One region of the Kribbella sp. NPDC050281 genome, then DNA from elsewhere that is predicted to be linked to it. Evidence: riboswitches for the same ligand, from Rfam matches in the RefSeq annotation. Region 1 holds a riboswitch; each other region holds the start of a gene.
The links. Region 1 has a riboswitch for ZMP and ZTP ahead of AB0I34_RS07115 (5-aminoimidazole-4-carboxamide ribonucleotide transformylase). Riboswitches for the same ligand answer to the same signal wherever they lie in the genome.

Region 1 (5,204 bases):
GCGACGCGATGACGACCGACACGGCCGACCCGGCCGGGGTGTACGTCGGCACGCGCGACGGGTGCGTGTACGCGAGCGCGGATGCCGGTGACACGTGGGTCGAGGTGGCGAGTCACCTGCCGGACGTGCTCACCGTGCGCGCCGCGGTGCTGGGCTGACGATGGTCGCGGTCAGGCTGCCGACGGTGCTCAGACCATTCGCGGACGGAGCCGAGCGGGTCGAGATCGAGGCCGGCGGCCAGCCGACCGTTGCCTCGGTCTTCGCCGCCCTCGAGGCTCAGCACCCGGCGCTGCGCCGGCGCCTGACCGACGAGCAGGGTGCGATCCGTCGGCACGTGAACGTGTATCTGGGCAACGACAACATCCGCGACCTGGACGGTCTGGACACCAAGCTGCCCGCCGAAGCCGAGCTCCTCATCCTGCCCAGCGTCGCCGGCGGCTAAATGAGTGCAGTTTCCGGCGCGGGTTGGCTAGCGTCTCGCAGCATGAACGGCGAGCTCATCGTGCTGACCGGACCGCCTGGTGCAGGCAAGTCGACAGTGGCCGAGTTGGTTGCCACGGATGCGGAACGTCTGACCGTGCACCTCCTGACCGATCAGTTCTACACGGCAATCCGCACCGGCTTCGTGCCGCCGTACCTGCCTGGGTCGGCGGACCAGAACGACGTGGTCGTCGACGTCATCGTCGCGGCGGCGACGACGTACGCACGAGGCGGGTACGACGTCGTGGTGGACGGGGTCGTCGGCCTCCACTATGTGCCACCGTTCCGCGCCGCCGCGGAGCGGGCCGGCCTGGTGCTGTCGTACGTCGTACTCCGGCCGGATCTCGAGACCACGCTGGCCCGGGCCCGGGACCGGGGCGGCGACTCGCTGCAGGATGCCGAGGCGATCACCGGGCTGCACCGATTCTTCGCCGAATTGGGTGAGCTCGAGTCGCATGCGATCGACACCAGCGGACTGGATGCGCCCGGCACGGCGGACGAAGTACGGCGTGCGGTCTCCTCCCAGCGCTTCCGCTTGGTCGGGTGACGACGAAGAGCGATCTCGCAGTGGCGTAGAGATACGGACAGTGACCGAGGGGTTGTCGCGGGGTCGCGCCCGGCCTACTGTCGGCGAAGGGGCGCGCGGCGTGGCCGGGCCTGGGGGCGCCTGGGGGAGGGGGCGCCCTGTGCATGTGTTTCTGGATCGGCTCGGTCGAGGGGCCGCACGATTTCACTGGTTCGTGATCGCCGGCTGGCTGGTTGCCGTGGTCGGGTTGTTCGTCCTGCGGGCCGCGTTCGGCGGTACGTACGTCAACAACTACACGGTCCCCGGCAGTGAATCGTCGGCTGGATTGACGATCCTGAACAAGGACTTCTCCACGGCCGGCGGGTACTCCGGATCGATCGTCTTCCACGCCAAGTCCGGCACGGTCTCCGAGCAGTCCGACGCGGTCAAGACGTCGATGGCGGCGGTCGGCAAACTGCCTGACGTCGTCTCGGCCGTCGATCCGCTGGCGACGTCATCGACGACGTACATCTCGAAGGACGGGACCGTCGTCAACGCTCCGGTGTCGTTCTCGGTGGTGCCGGCCTCGCTCGACAGCAGCTACCTCGACAAGCTGGACGCGGCCGTCCAGCCGGCCCGCGCCGCCGGACTCGAGGTCGAGTACGGCGGAGGCGCCGGGCAGATCGGCAAGCAGGCCGACGATGCGCTCTCGGAGGCGATCGGTCTCGCGCTGGCGCTGCTGTTGCTGTTCCTGATGTTCCGGTCCATCGTCGCGTCCGCGCTGCCGTTGGTGGCCGCGATCTTCAGCGTCGGCGGCGGTCTGGCCATACTCGGTCTGCTCGCGGCCGTGAAGGACTTCCCCGTCTCGGCACCGACGGTCGCGACCCTGCTCGGACTCGGTGTCGCGATCGACTACGGGCTCTTCATGGTGTCCCGCCATCGCGAACAACTCGACGACGGCCAAGGCGTCGAGGAGTCCGTCGGCCGGACCGAGTCGACCTCTGGTGCGGCCATCCTGGTCGCCGGTGGGACGGTCGTCATCGCGATTCTCGGCCTGTACGTGTCCGGCGTACCGTTCGTCGGTGCGCTCGGTCTGTCGTCGGCCATCGTGGTCGCGGTCACTGTGCTGGCTGCCCTGACACTCATCCCGGCGATGCTCGGTCTGGCGAAGTTCCTGGTACTGAACCGCAAGGACCGGCAGCACCTGGTGGAGGAACAGGAGCTCGAGGCCGGCCTCGAGGACGAGGTGGCCGTGGCCGAACACCGGGCCGAGGAGCGCGAGCGGCGCGACATCAAACACGAGCAGAGCGCGTTCGCCCGCTGGGGGCGCAAGGTCAGCGACCGGCCGTGGCCGTACGGCATTGTCGCCACGCTGGTGCTGCTCGTCCTGGCGATCCCGCTGCTGTCGATGAACCTCGGCCAGCTCGACGCCGGCACGGACCCGGAGCAGGACTCGAGCCGGAAGGCGTACGACCTGGTGGCCCAAGGCTTCGGCCCGGGCGCCAACGGTCCGCTGACGGTCGTCGTACAGCTCCCGTCCGAGAGCTCCACCGACAAGCAGACCTTGCTGAACGGTCTCGCGTCGACGCTGCAGAAGACGTCCGGCGTGGCCGCCGTACAGCCGCCGAGCCTGAACAGCTCCGGTACGACGGCGATCATCAACGTCATCCCCACCACGTCGCCGTCCGCGGCAGAGACGGAGGACCTGGTCAACCGGATCCGGGACGACGTCCTGTCCGGGCAGCAGGAGCCGACGTACGTCGTGGGCACGACCGCCGGGTACGTCGACTTCACCGAGAAGGTCGCCGGGCGGATGCTGTGGCTGATCGGGGCTGTCGTGCTGCTGGCGTTCCTGCTGCTCACGGTCGCGTTCCGATCGCTCCTGATCGGGATCAAGGCCGCGATCCTCAACCTGCTGTCGGTCGGAGCGGCGTATGGCGTGATCGTCGCGGTGTTCCAGTGGGGCTGGGGATCCTCGTTGGTCGGGATCGACGAGAAGGTGCCGATCCCGTCGTTCGTGCCGATGCTGATGTTCGCGATCGTGTTCGGGTTGTCGATGGACTACGAAGTGTTCCTGCTGTCCCGGGTGCACGAGGCGTGGATCGCGACCAAGGACAGTCACCGCGCCGTGGCGATCGGGATCGGCGCGACGGCCCGGGTGATCACCACCGCGGCCGCGATCATGATCGTGGTCTTCCTCAGCTTCGTCCTCGACGACGACCCGACGGTCAAGATGCTCGCGGTGGGCATGGCGGTCGCCGTACTCATCGACGCCAGCATCGTCCGGATGGTCCTGGTCCCGTCCGTCATGACGCTCCTCGGCGACCGCGCCTGGTGGCTGCCCCGCTGGCTCGACCGCATCGTGCCCGACATCCAACTGGAAGGCGGCCCGCCAGCCCCACCCCCACCAACTCCCCAAGAAACCCCCAAGGTCGAACCCGTCTCCTGACCTGCTCAATGGCGGAAGAGGCGTACGCCGGTTCGTGACAGCGTGATTCCGCGGGCAGCGCACGCCTCGGCGACCTCGTCGGAGCGGATCGAGCCGCCGGGTTCGGCGATGTGGGCTACGCCGTGGCGGTGGGCTTCGTCGATGTTGTCGACGAAGGGGATGGCGCCGTCGGAGACCATCGCGACGCCGGTCAGCGGCTCGGCCGAGCGGCGGGACCACCATTCGTCTGCTTTCTCGCCGGCCAGGCGGACGCAGTCGACTCGTGACTGCTGGCCGGCGCCGATGCCGATCGTCGTACCGTCCTTCACCATCGCGACCGTGTTCGACTGCGTGTACCGCGCCACGATCATCCCGAGCAACAGGTCGCGGGCTGCTGCATCCGGCACGCCCGGATCCAGCAGCTCACGAGTCAACGGCCGGTCGTCCCGCTGCTGCGTCAGCCGTAGCCCGTACACCTCGCGCACCTCGTGCTCCGGAGGCTCGAAGGACGCATCGGCTTCGAGGACGAGAAAGGTCCCGCGTTTCTTCCCGGCCAACACTCCGACGACGCCTTCGGCGTACCCGGGCGCAATGATCCCGTCGCTCACGACCCGCTTGAGCACGCCCGCAAGCTCGGCATCAACCGGATGCGACACCGCAACGAAGTCGCCGTACGACGACTTCGGATCGGCATCACGGGCACGCACATACGCCGCGCTCACCGAGTCCGCGAGCGCAGCACCGGCGGGGGAGACGTGCTTGTACGACGCCGCCGTGACCAGCCCGAACGCCCCAGCCGCCTCCCGCACGAGCTGCCAACCGGTGAGCGCATCCAAGACATTGATGTACGACGGACTCCCGCTGACGACTGTGAACGGCGCCCGACCGGACACCGGGGTCATCGTGGCGGACTGGTGTGGGTTCATTCCATAACGCATCCAGCGACCTCCGAGATCGAAACACATCGGAGGCGCCCAGGCGGACGACGCCTTGCTTGCCGGCCGACCGCTCCCCGGTGGTACTCCACCCTCGCCAGTCGCGGTCGTTCGGCAGTCTATTCGAGCACCCCGCACACGTACGATCCGAGCATGGGGATCTTCTCTCGCAAGGCGGTGGATGTCTCCAGGCTTCGGCTTGATCAGGCGTGGGCCGATCCCGAGCTCGATCGGGCGTACGCCGCTGTGCGGGCGGGGGATCTGTCGACGGGGATGGCGTTGCTGAAGGCGACGCCGGTGAACACCGGACTGCGGTCGGTGCGGGTGGTGGGACTCGGCCGGGCGGCCGTTGGGCACAGCGAGCAGTTGGAGTTGCGGCTGGAGGCATTGCCCGGGGATCCGGATCTGTTGCTGTGGCTCGGGCAGACGATGGTGTTCGAGGCCTGGGAAGTGCGGAGCGGGAGTCTCGCGAAGTACGTCTCCGAGCAGCAGTTCACGTCCTTCCACGACGTCCTCGGGACCGCGGGCGCAGTACTGAATCATGCGATCGATGCGGCGCCCGACGATGCGGCCCCGTGGGAGGTGCTGCAGTGGGCCACGGTCGGACTGCAGTCGTCGATGGAGGTGAAGGACACGGTCTTTCGGTCCGCGGTGGAGCGGCATCCCGACAGCTACGCCGCGCACAGCGGACGGGTGCAGGTGCTGGCCCCGAAGTGGTCCGGCCTGGAGCTCGCCGAGCTCGTGCACTTCGGGCATCAGGTGGTGGCGAACGCACAGGGGGGTAGCGCCTTGTGTGCCGTCACCGCGCAGGTGATCAACGAGGTGTGGGTCGACGTATTCGGCGACAGCGAGCTCT
Region 2 (5,204 bases), on a different contig from region 1:
GACGCTGGGCGCGATCTTCTCCTCCGGCGGTGAGAAGCCGCTCGAGGTGGAGATCCTGGTCGCCGAGGTCGGTGCCAGCACCGCCGAGGACCAGGTCTACCGGCTCACCTACGACGGCTCGATCGCGGACGTCCGCGGGTACGCCGTGATGGGCGGGCCGGCCGAGCAGGTCGCAGAGTACGTCGGCGAGCACTTCCAGGAGGGCATCTCGCTGGCCGGGGCGCTCCGGCTGGCTGTGGATGCGCTCGGCCACGACGGCACCGAGGTCCGGCAGTTGACGTCGGACCAGATCGAGGTCGCGGTTCTGGACCGGACCCGGACCCAGGTGCGGAAGTTCAAGCGGATCTCCGTGGAGACGCTGGAGCGCATCCTGTCCGAGTCCCGCCCGGCCGAAGACGCGAAGCCGGCGGCCGACGGCAAGGCGAGCGAGGACACCCCGGCCGCGGAGGACAGCACAGCATCCTCCGCGTCCGACGACGCCCCGCCGGCGGACGACGTACCCATTGCTCCACCGGAGGAGCCGGACGACGACCGGCCGCTGTGAGCGAGCCGGAATGGCGTTCAGCCGCCGCGGACTCCGCGGCGGCTGAACTGTCTCGGCCCGGCGACCCGACGGCCTGGGAGCTGGTGGGTGAGGAGCTGGGCTTCCACCGGTTCCTGACGGTGAAGTTGCGGCGGTACCGGCTGCCGGATGGGCGTGAGGTCGAGTGGGACGTGTTCGGCCCGAAGTCCGACGCTGGGATCAGCGCCGGAGTCACGGTGCTGCCGTTGACGCCGGAGGGACGGATCGTGACGATCCGGATGTTCCGGGCCGGCCCCGACCGGATCGTGACGAACCTGCCCGGTGGGCTGGTCGAGCCGGGGGAGGACCCGGCGCTGGCCGGTGCCCGGGAGCTCGAGGAGGAGACCGGGTATACCTGCGAGACGCTCGACCTGGTCGGCTGGCAGTGGTCCTCGGCGTCGTCGACGTACCGGAAGTACATTGCGATCGCGCGCGGCTGCCGGCCGGACGGCAAACAGTCGCTGGACGAGACCGAGGACTGTGTGCCGGTCGAGCTGACTGTCGATGCGTTCCGTGCCGAGCTGCGCACACCAGGTGCGATGACCGGAGTCGACGCGGCCTATCTAGCGCTGGATCACGCCGGACTGCTGTAGTAGGGCAATGACGCCTGAGCCTCAGCAGACCACCCACCGCGACGACGGCTTCGACCTCGGTGACACCGTCGGGCTGGTGCACGGCCCGACGACCGATGCGGACGCCGAGCGCGTCGTCCGCGAGACGCTGGCACGGGCCGGCGTACAGACGATCACCGACGGCGAGTCTGCTGTCACTGTGCGACTCGGGGGCACGAACGCGGCGGCCGACGGGTTGCCGCCCGAGGGGTACGTCGTTGCCGTCGGCGACAACCAGGTCATCCTGGACGGTGTTGATCAGCGCGGCACCTTCTACGCCGCGCAGACCTTCGCACAGCTTGTCCAGGGCAACCATGTGGACGGCGTCGAGATCCGCGACTGGCCGACGATGCGGTACCGCGGCTCGATCGAAGGGTTCTACGGTACGCCGTGGTCGCACGCGGACCGGCTCGACCACCTGGACTACCTCGGCACGCACCGGATGAACACCTACGAGTACGCGCCGAAGGACGACCCGTACCACCGCGAGCAGTGGCGCGACCCGTACCCGGCCGACAAGCTGGCCGAGCTCGGCGAGCTGGTCGAGCGCGCGGTGCGGAACAAGGTCGACTTCACCTTCGCGCTGTCACCCGGCCTGTCGATCCGCTACACCGACGACAGTGACTTCCAGGCGCTGATCGCGAAGTTCGAGGCCCTGTACGCGCTGGGGGCACGCGCGTTCAACGTGGCCCTGGACGACATCGAGTACGAGAAGTGGCACAGCACCGAGGACGAGGAGAAGTACGGCGCCGGTGGGGGTGGGGCCGGGCGGGCGCAGAGCGAGTTGCTGAACCGGATCCAGCGCGAGTGGGTCGTGACCAAGCCGGACCTCGCCCCGCTGCAGATGGTCCCGACCGAGTACTACAACGTCGACGAGACGCCGTACAAGCAGGCGCTACGGGAGCTGATGGACAGCGCCGTGGTCGTGCACTGGACCGGCATCGGCGTCGTACCGGAGACGATCACGACCGCACAAGCAGCCGAGGCGAAGACCGTGTTCGGGCACGACATCCTGATCTGGGACAACTACCCGGTCAACGACTACGCGGCCGCCCGGATCCTGCTCGCGGCCTACAGCGGTCGCGAGCCTGGCCTGGCCGACCAGGTCGTCGGCGTGATCTCGAACCCGATGAACCAGGCCGGGGCCAGCAAGATCGCGCTCTACTCGTTCGCCGAGTTCGGCTGGAACCCGGCGACGTACGACGAGCAGGCCTCGTGGCACCGTGCGCTCGCCGAGCGGGCCGGGGGAGACGCCGAGACGATCGCGGCGCTGGAGGTCTTCGCCGACCTCGCCACCTATGACGGCCGGCTGCACCTGGTGAACGCGCCGGTCCTGGCCGCGCAGACCGCCGCGTTCTGGAAGACCTGGAAGGCGGGCGACCTGGCCGGGGCCATCGCGCAACTCGAGCCGTACCTCGAGGCGATCGAGAACGCTCCGGCCCGGATCCGCGCTGGGGTGTCCGACCCGTCGTTCGCCGACGAGGCCGGAGCCTGGCTCGATGCGACCTTCCTCTGGGCGCAAGCACTCCGCGAGTCCCTCCGGCATCTCGAAGCAGTGGCCGAAGGCAACAGCTCGGACGCCGCCACGACCCGGGACCAGATCGACCACCTGGTCACCCAGGCCAAGACGATCCGCGACACCCGCCTGCCACACTCCAAGACCCATCCCCAGCTCGGTGACCCTGTCATCGAGACCTTCCTGACCGAGGCGACGGAGGGCGGCCGGGTATCCTGAGCGGTGGACCGCGACTGGCGCTGAGGTGGACGACCACCGGGGAACGGTCCGCCGACGATCCGGCCGAGCCGCGCGCCTGGGCACTTGACCTGTTGTCGACGCCCAAGGGAGCGCGCGCTATGACTGCCACTTTGATGACCGGTACCGACCTTGCCGCCGAGATCGTGGCGAAGACGGCCGACCGGGCCCGTGCACTGCAGGAGCGGACCGGGGTCCAGCCGTGCCTGGCCACCGTGCTGGTCGGTGACGACCCCGCGTCCGCGACGTACGTGCGGATGAAGCAGAACCGGTCGAAGAAGGCGGGCATCGGGTCGCTGAGCGTGGTACTGCCCGCGGAGACGACGACCGAGGAACTGGTCGCGGAGCTGACCAGGCTGTCCCAGGACCCGGCGGTGCACGGGATCCTGCTGCAGCACCCGGTGCCTGCGAAGATCGATGAGCGGGCCGCGTTCGAGGCGATCGACCCGGCCAAGGACGTCGACGGTGTGACCACGCGGTCGTTCGGTGCGATGGCGTTCGGTGAACCCGGCTTCCGGTCCGCGACGCCCGGCGGGATCATCCGCCTGCTCGAGGCGTACGACGTACCGATCGCCGGGGCGCACGCGGTCGTGATCGGCCGCAGCCCGATTCTCGGCAAGCCGGCCGGGATGTTGCTGCTGGCATCGAACGCGACCGTCACCTACACGCACTCCCGAACCACCGACCTGCCCGCGATCGTCCGGACCGCGGACATCGTGGTGGCCGCGGTCGGCCGGGCGAACTTCGTCCAGGGCGACTGGCTCAAGCCCGGCGCTGTCGTCGTCGACGCCGGCTACAACGAGGGCAACGTCGGGGACGTCGACTTCGCCGCCGCGGCCGAGGTCGCGAGCCTGATCACACCGGTCCCCGGCGGGGTCGGTCCGATGACGATCGCCCTGCTCCTGGAGCAGGCCGTCGACGCCGCCGAGGCACAGACCCGCTAGGGCACGGCTCTAGAGACGTGCTCTAGCGATCGCAGCCGCCGTCCTTGTCGGCGCGGGAATGCGGGCGGGCGATGTCGTCGATGCCCTTGTAGGCGTACGGGTCGGTCCCGGCCACCATCACGATGTCGCGGTAGTCGTGCTTGCCGACATGGACGCCGGCCGGCACGGAGTGCCACGGGAGCAGCGACTCCGCGTTCATGTAGTGGCTGGCGAGGGCCCGGCGGAGTCCGCGCCGCGTGGTGTTCGGCAGTGATCGGTGCAGCAGGTAGCCGTTGAAGATCACCGCCGAACCCGCCGGCACCTCGACCGGTACTGCGTCGTCGTCGGTGTAGGGGAAGTCGAACAACTCCACCGTGCAGTCGAAGCGGAGATCGTCCTGCTCCCGATCGGGATAGATGACACCGCGCCGGTGCGAGCCCGGCAGCACCCACAGGCAGCCGTTCTCCACGGTGGCGTCGTCGAGCGCGATCCACACCGCGGTGAGCGAGCGGTCCCTGGTCGGGATGAAGAACTCGTCCTGGTGCCAGGCCTGGCCCGGCTTGCCCTCGGACTTGATGAACAGCATCGACTGCATCGCCTTCACGTTCGGCCCGATCAGCGCGGTCAGTGCGGTGACCACGCGCGGTGCGCGCAACGCGGCCAGCGCCACGTCGGACACCTTGTGGGGCTGGTGAATGCACAGGTACTTGCGCACGACGTCCTCGCCCGGCTCCGTGCTCGGGCCGCCCTCGACGGCTCCGAGGTCACCGCGGCACAGGTGCTCGGCCGCTGTGTGCAGCGCGGCGACCTGGCCGGGTGGAAGGGCCTGATCGAGGACCACGAAGCCGTCGCGCCGGAACGACTCGATCAACTCGTCGGTGACCTCGGTGAACCTGCGTACGGCGGTGACAGGCTGCATCTGGCGCTCCATCCGGCCTGGGGTCGGCGATGACCGGCTTCACCGTCTCAGAGCACGGCGGGACGGCCAATGTCGCCGGCGCGCGCTCTACTATCTGTTCGTGACATCGCGACCACCGGTGATCAGCGTGAACTCCGTGATCCAGGTCGCGGACTATGCGCCCGGGGCAACGTACGGTCCGCGCTGGTTGCCGAACTTCGAATTGCTCTGGCTCCTGCACGGTTCGGCGCTCTGGCGGACCGAGTTGTACGACGACGCCGGGGTCCATCAGGCGACGGTGGAGGAGGAGTTGCGCCCCGGAACGGTCGCGTTGGCCCGGCGCGGCAACCGGGACTCCTATATCTGGGACTGTGATCACTGGTCCCGGCACGCCTACGTGCACTTCCAGATCGAGGACTTCGGCGGACTCGGCGCTCCGTCGAGTTGGCCCTCGGTG
Region 3 (5,204 bases), on a different contig from region 1:
CGAAGCAGGCCACCAAGGCCTCGCAGGAGGCGCTGATGGGCATCAAGCAGGACGCCTGACAGAGCAGCGCGGCGCCTGCTCCCGAGGGGAGAGCAGGCGCCGCGCGATGAGGTCAGTTGAGGTCGAGGCCCGGGTACAGCGGGTGCTTGTCGAGCATCTCGGCCGAGGCGGCCTTGACCTTGTCGGCGACGCCGTCGGCCAGCACGTACTTCGCCTTGGACGGTGCACCGGCGGCCGTCGTCGTCGGCGTCGTCGAGGACAGTACGTCGACCATCAGCTCGGCGACCCGGTCGAACTCGTCGGCCCCGAAGCCGCGCGTGGTCAGTGCCGGCGTACCGATCCGGACGCCCGAGGTGTACCAGGCGCCGTTCGGGTCGCGCGGTACGGCGTTCCGGTTGGTCACGATGCCCGCGTCGAGCAGCGCCGACTCGGCCTGCCGCCCGGTGATCCCGTACGACGAGACGTCGAGCAGAGCCAGGTGGTTCTCGGTGCCGTCGGTGACGAGCTTGACGCCACGCTTCATCAGGCCCTCCGCGAGCACGACCGCGTTGTCTGCGACGGCCTGCGCGTACTCCTGGAACGACGGCTGCCGGGCCTCGGCCAGCGCGACCGCCTTCGCCGCCATCGTCTGGCCGAGCGGGCCACCCAGAACCATCGGGCAGCCGCGGTCGACGGCGTCGGCGTACTCCGGCTGGCACAGCACCATGCCGCCGCGCGGGCCGCGCAGCGACTTGTGCGTGGTCGTGGTGGTGACGTGCGCATGCGGGATCGGGTCGAAGTCGTCGGTGAAGACCTTGCCCGCGACCAGGCCGGCGAAGTGCGCCATGTCGACCATCAGCGTCGCGCCGACCTCGTCGGCGATCTCGCGCATCGTCGCGAAGTTCACCTTCCGCGGGTACGCCGAGTAGCCGGCGATCAGGATCAGCGGCTTGAACTCCCGCGCCTTGCGGGCGACCTCGTCGTAGTCGAGCAGCCCGGTCTCCGGATCGGTGCCGTAGGAGCTCTGGTGGAACATCTTGCCGGAGATGTTCGGCCGGAAGCCGTGGGTCAGGTGGCCGCCGGCGTCCAGCGACATACCGAGCATCTTCTGGTCACCGAACGCCCGGCGGAGCTTGGACCAGTCCTCCTCGGACAGGTCGTTGACGTGCTTCGCGCCCGCCTCGGCCAGCGCCGGGGACTCGATCCGCTGGGCCAGGATCGCCCAGAAGGCGACCAGGTTCGCGTCGATGCCGGAGTGCGGCTGGACGTAGGCATGCGGCGCGTTGAACAGCGCCGTGGCGTGGTCGGCCGCGGCCTGCTCGACGGTGTCGATGTTCTGGCAGCCCGCGTAGAAACGGTGCCCGATGGTGCCCTCGGCGTACTTGTCCGAGAGCCAGTTGCCCATCGTCAGCAAGGTGGCGGGGGAGGCGTAGTTCTCGCTCGCGATCAGCTTCAGCGAGGAACGCTGGTCGGCCAGTTCGGCCTTGATCGCGCCGGCGACGGTGGGTTCCACCGCGGCGATCACCTGGAGCGCGTTGTTGTACGCGGCCGACGCGGCGGCGGCGTCGAAGGGTTGAGTCATCGTTGTCTCTCCTGCGGTTGCAGTGGGTCGTAGGCACCCAGGCGCACGGTGCCGACAGTCTTCGCTCCCCGGTGGTTCTCCACCTCAGCGCGCCAGTCGCGACGCGGCCACCCTATCGTGCGGACGCGGCTCGGAGTCAGAGGCTGCGGTCGGTGATCAGGCCGAACGGCGTGGTCCGCGGGAGGGTGCCGAAGACGCCGCCCCAGTCGTTCGCCAGCCGGGACGCGACGAAGGCGTCCGCGACCGCGGGAGTCGAGTGCCGGACGAGCAGGGACGCCTGCAGGCAGAGCGCCATCCGCGCCGCCAACCGGCGGGCGCCCGCCTCCGCGCCCTCGACGTCAGCAAGCGCTTGCAGTACGTCGTTCACCGCCGTGTCCAGGCGCTCGTCCGCACCCCGCGCCGCCCCGACCTCCAGCAGCCAAGCCTCGAGCGACTCGGGCCTTCTGAGGGCTCGCAGTACGTCGAGTGCGTTCACGTTCCCCGACCCTTCCCAGATCGAGTTCAGCGGGGACTCCCGGAACAACAGCGGCATCCCGGATTCCTCGACGAACCCGTTCCCGCCGAGACACTCCAGGGCTTCGGCGGCCATGAACGGCGTCCGCTTACTCACCCAGAACTTCGCCAGCGGCAGCCCGATCCGCCGGAACGCGGCCTCCTGCTCGTTGCCGTCGGTCGACGCATCGACCGCCGCCGCAAGCCGCATCGCGAGCGCTGTCGCAGCCTCACTCTCGAGCGCCAGGTCGGCCAGCACGTTCTGCATCGCGGGCTTGTCGGCGAGCAGATCACCGAATGCCGACCGGTGGCGGGTGTGCCAGAGCGCCTCCACCAACGCGCGCCGTTGGAGAGCGGCCGAACCGAGGACGCAGTCCAGCCGGGTCGCGGCCACCATCTCGATGATCGTGCGGACCCCGGCGCCCTCGTCGCCGAGGCGGTAGCCGACCGTGCCGTGGAACTCGACCTCGCTGGACGCGTTCGACCGGTTCCCGAGCTTGTCCTTCAGCCGCTGCAGGGCAAACGCGTTCCGGTTGCCGTCGGCAAGCACGCGCGGGACGACGAAGCAGCTCAGTCCGTCCGGCGCCTGCGCCAGGACCAGGAAGACGTCGACCTGCGGTGCCGAGCAGAACCACTTGTGTCCGTTCAGCTGGTATTCACCGTCGTCACCGGCCGGCGTCGCGGTGGTCAGGTTCGCCCGGACGTCCGAGCCGCCCTGCTTCTCGGTCATCCCCATCCCGGCGAGTACGCCGCTCTTGGTGGCCGCAGGCAACCGGCGTACGTCGTACTGGCGCGAAGCCAGCTGTGGGACCCACTCCTTGGCGAGCCGTTCGTCCGCCCTCAGGGCGGGGACGGCGGCGTACGTCATCGAGATCGGGCAGCCGTGGCCGGGCTCGACCTGGGACCAGACGTAGAAGCCGGCCGCGCGGGTCAGATGTGGGGAGGGCTCGTCGCTCGTCCACGGCGCGGCCTGCAGCCCGAAGCCGACGGCGCGCTCCATCAGCCAGTGCCAGGACGGGTGGAACTCGACCTCGTCGATCCGGTTCCCGTACCGGTCGTGTGTGCGCAGGACCGGTGGGTTCTGGTTCGCGGGGAGTGCCTGAGCGAGGGCCTCTTCGGAGCCCGCGAGCTCGCCGATCCGGGTCAGCCCGGGATCGTCCGCGAGGTCGGCGTACGGACGCAGAGCGTCACCGAGGGCCGTGTCCCGGGTGAAGAAGTTCACCCCCTGGAGTGGGGGAGCCTGATTCGTTACCGCGAATGGGTCCGCCATGTCAGTACGGTAAGCGGTATGGCACGTTCAGGGGCAAGACCCGCGGGTGGGAGCTCCCTCTCATTGGCATGGGTCCGCAAAATCCCCGCGACGACCTGGAAGCTGCTCACCCAGACCATCGGTGTCTGTCTGCGCTACCGGGTCACCGGTCTCGCGGCCGAGGGGGCGTTCTTCGCGATCCTCTCGCTGCCGCCGCTGATCTTCGGGCTGGCCGGAAGTCTCGGTTACATCGCCGGCAAGTACTTCGAGGTCGAGACGATCGACGACATCAAGGCGCAGATCGTCGAACTGGCTGCCCGGGCGCTGACCGCGGACTCGGTCCAGGGCGTGATCGTGCCGACCCTGGACCAGGTCCTGAACGGCGGCCGGCCGGACGTCATCTCGATCGGTTTCGTGCTCGCGCTGTGGTCCGGCAGTCGCGCGCTGAACGTGTTCGTCGACACCATCACGATCATGTACGGGATGGGCGGCAAGCGCGGCATCGTCCGGACCCGGGCGCTGTCGTTCTCGCTGTACTGCGCCGCCCTCGTGATCGGCGTGATCGTCCTCCCGCTGGTGCTGGCCGGACCGGACGCCGTACAGGCCCTGCTGCCGCACCGCCTCGACTTCCTGAACCAGCTGTACTGGCCCGTCGTCACGATCCTGTCCGCGGGCTTCTTGAACACCCTGTACCACTTGTCGGTGCCGGTGCGGACGCCTTGGGTCTCCGATCTGCCCGGGTCGTTCCTGGCGCTCTCGATCTGGATCCTGGGCAGCTTCGTCCTGCGCTGGATCCTGCAGAGCACGGTCGGCGGTACGTCGATCTACGGTCCGCTGGCGGCGCCGATCGCCGTACTGATGTGGCTTTACATGACCGCCATCGCGGTGCTGATCGGCGCGGCGCTGAACGCGGTCGTCGACCGGCTCTGGCCGCACAAGGTCCGGGTGACGGAGACGGTGAAGGAGACCCCGGACGAGGTCGAGCCGGTGATGAAGGCGGAGTCGGAGCCGCATCACGACAACCCGCTGACCCCGGTCGAGCAGGAGCGGCCGGAGATCGAGGTCGCGCGGAAGGTCGAGAGCCTCGGCGTACCGGCGGCGGACCAGCCGCCCAAGGCCCCGTCGTCGGAGCGGCCGCCTACGGACCGGCCACCTACGGAGAGGCCGCGGACGGACCGGCCGCCGAAGGCTCCGGCGGCCGAGCCGGGACCGAAGACCGAGGTCGCCGAGCCGGCTCCCGGGCCGGCGCCGCAGCGCAAGCCCGAGGCGGCCTCCGGGCCGGCGCCCCAGCGCAAGCCCGAGCCGGTCGGAAAACCCGGTGCGCAAACGGACACCGACGACCTACGCTGACGCCACCAGCCGGTCCTGGACCAGGACCGCAGGACTTGGAAGGGAGGCCCCCGCCATGAGCTTGGATCAGGCCCACCGGGCCGATGTCTCCCACCCCGTCCGTCCGCTGAGCTGACCTCGCGGCCGGACCCTCCGAAAGGTTCGCCGATGTCAGCCACACTCCAGGCCCTGGGACTCGACAGCTCCACGGCCGACTACCTGAGCTCTGTCCCGGCCGAGCTCGTGCCGGGACGCGTCGCCCGGGTCGACAAGGGCCTGGCGACGGTACTCACCGAGGACGGCCCGGTCCGCGCGACGTGGTCCAGTGCGCTCCTCGCCGATGTGGCCAGTGACCCCCAGGCCGGCCCATGTACGGGGGATTGGGCCGTACTGCGGTACTGGCCGGACGACCGGATCACGGTCGAGTCCCTGGCTCCACGGCGTACGGCGATCGTGCGCGCGGAGGTCGGTGGTTCGTCCAGAGGCCAGGTGCTCGCGGCCAACGTCGACGTGATCGCGATCGTCGTCGGCCTGGTGCCGGAGCCGAACATCGTCCGGATCGAGCGCTTCCTC

Region 2: linked by a shared signal. The riboswitch ahead of AB0I34_RS19945 (tetrahydrofolate dehydrogenase/cyclohydrolase catalytic domain-containing protein) and the one ahead of AB0I34_RS07115 (5-aminoimidazole-4-carboxamide ribonucleotide transformylase) in region 1 are both predicted to bind ZMP and ZTP.
Region 3: linked by a shared signal. The riboswitch ahead of AB0I34_RS04270 (glycine hydroxymethyltransferase) and the one ahead of AB0I34_RS07115 (5-aminoimidazole-4-carboxamide ribonucleotide transformylase) in region 1 are both predicted to bind ZMP and ZTP.

Annotation. Positions count from the first base shown of each region.
Region 1 is NZ_JBFAKS010000004.1:277,103-282,306, forward strand. Features, by position in the region: gene AB0I34_RS07095 (exo-alpha-sialidase) at 1-158, shown strand, start outside; gene AB0I34_RS07100 (ubiquitin-like small modifier protein 1) at 161-442, shown strand; gene AB0I34_RS07105 (AAA family ATPase) at 485-1,027, shown strand; gene AB0I34_RS07110 (MMPL family transporter) at 1,167-3,434, shown strand; gene AB0I34_RS07115 (5-aminoimidazole-4-carboxamide ribonucleotide transformylase) at 3,440-4,351, opposite strand; ZMP/ZTP riboswitch at 4,379-4,463, opposite strand; gene AB0I34_RS07120 (hypothetical protein) at 4,502-5,204, shown strand, end outside.
Region 2 is NZ_JBFAKS010000017.1:54,789-59,992, forward strand. Features, by position in the region: gene prcA (proteasome subunit alpha) at 1-544, shown strand, start outside; gene AB0I34_RS19935 (NUDIX hydrolase) at 541-1,155, shown strand; gene AB0I34_RS19940 (beta-N-acetylglucosaminidase domain-containing protein) at 1,163-2,908, shown strand; ZMP/ZTP riboswitch at 2,909-2,997, shown strand; gene AB0I34_RS19945 (tetrahydrofolate dehydrogenase/cyclohydrolase catalytic domain-containing protein) at 3,028-3,870, shown strand; gene AB0I34_RS19950 (phytanoyl-CoA dioxygenase family protein) at 3,893-4,768, opposite strand; gene AB0I34_RS19955 (helix-turn-helix domain-containing protein) at 4,869-5,204, shown strand, end outside.
Region 3 is NZ_JBFAKS010000003.1:2,918-8,121, reverse strand. Features, by position in the region: gene AB0I34_RS04275 (MFS transporter) at 1-59, shown strand, start outside; gene AB0I34_RS04270 (glycine hydroxymethyltransferase) at 113-1,561, opposite strand; ZMP/ZTP riboswitch at 1,590-1,671, opposite strand; gene AB0I34_RS04265 (acyl-CoA dehydrogenase family protein) at 1,698-3,323, opposite strand; gene AB0I34_RS04260 (YhjD/YihY/BrkB family envelope integrity protein) at 3,387-4,652, shown strand; gene rsgA (ribosome small subunit-dependent GTPase A) at 4,800-5,204, shown strand, end outside.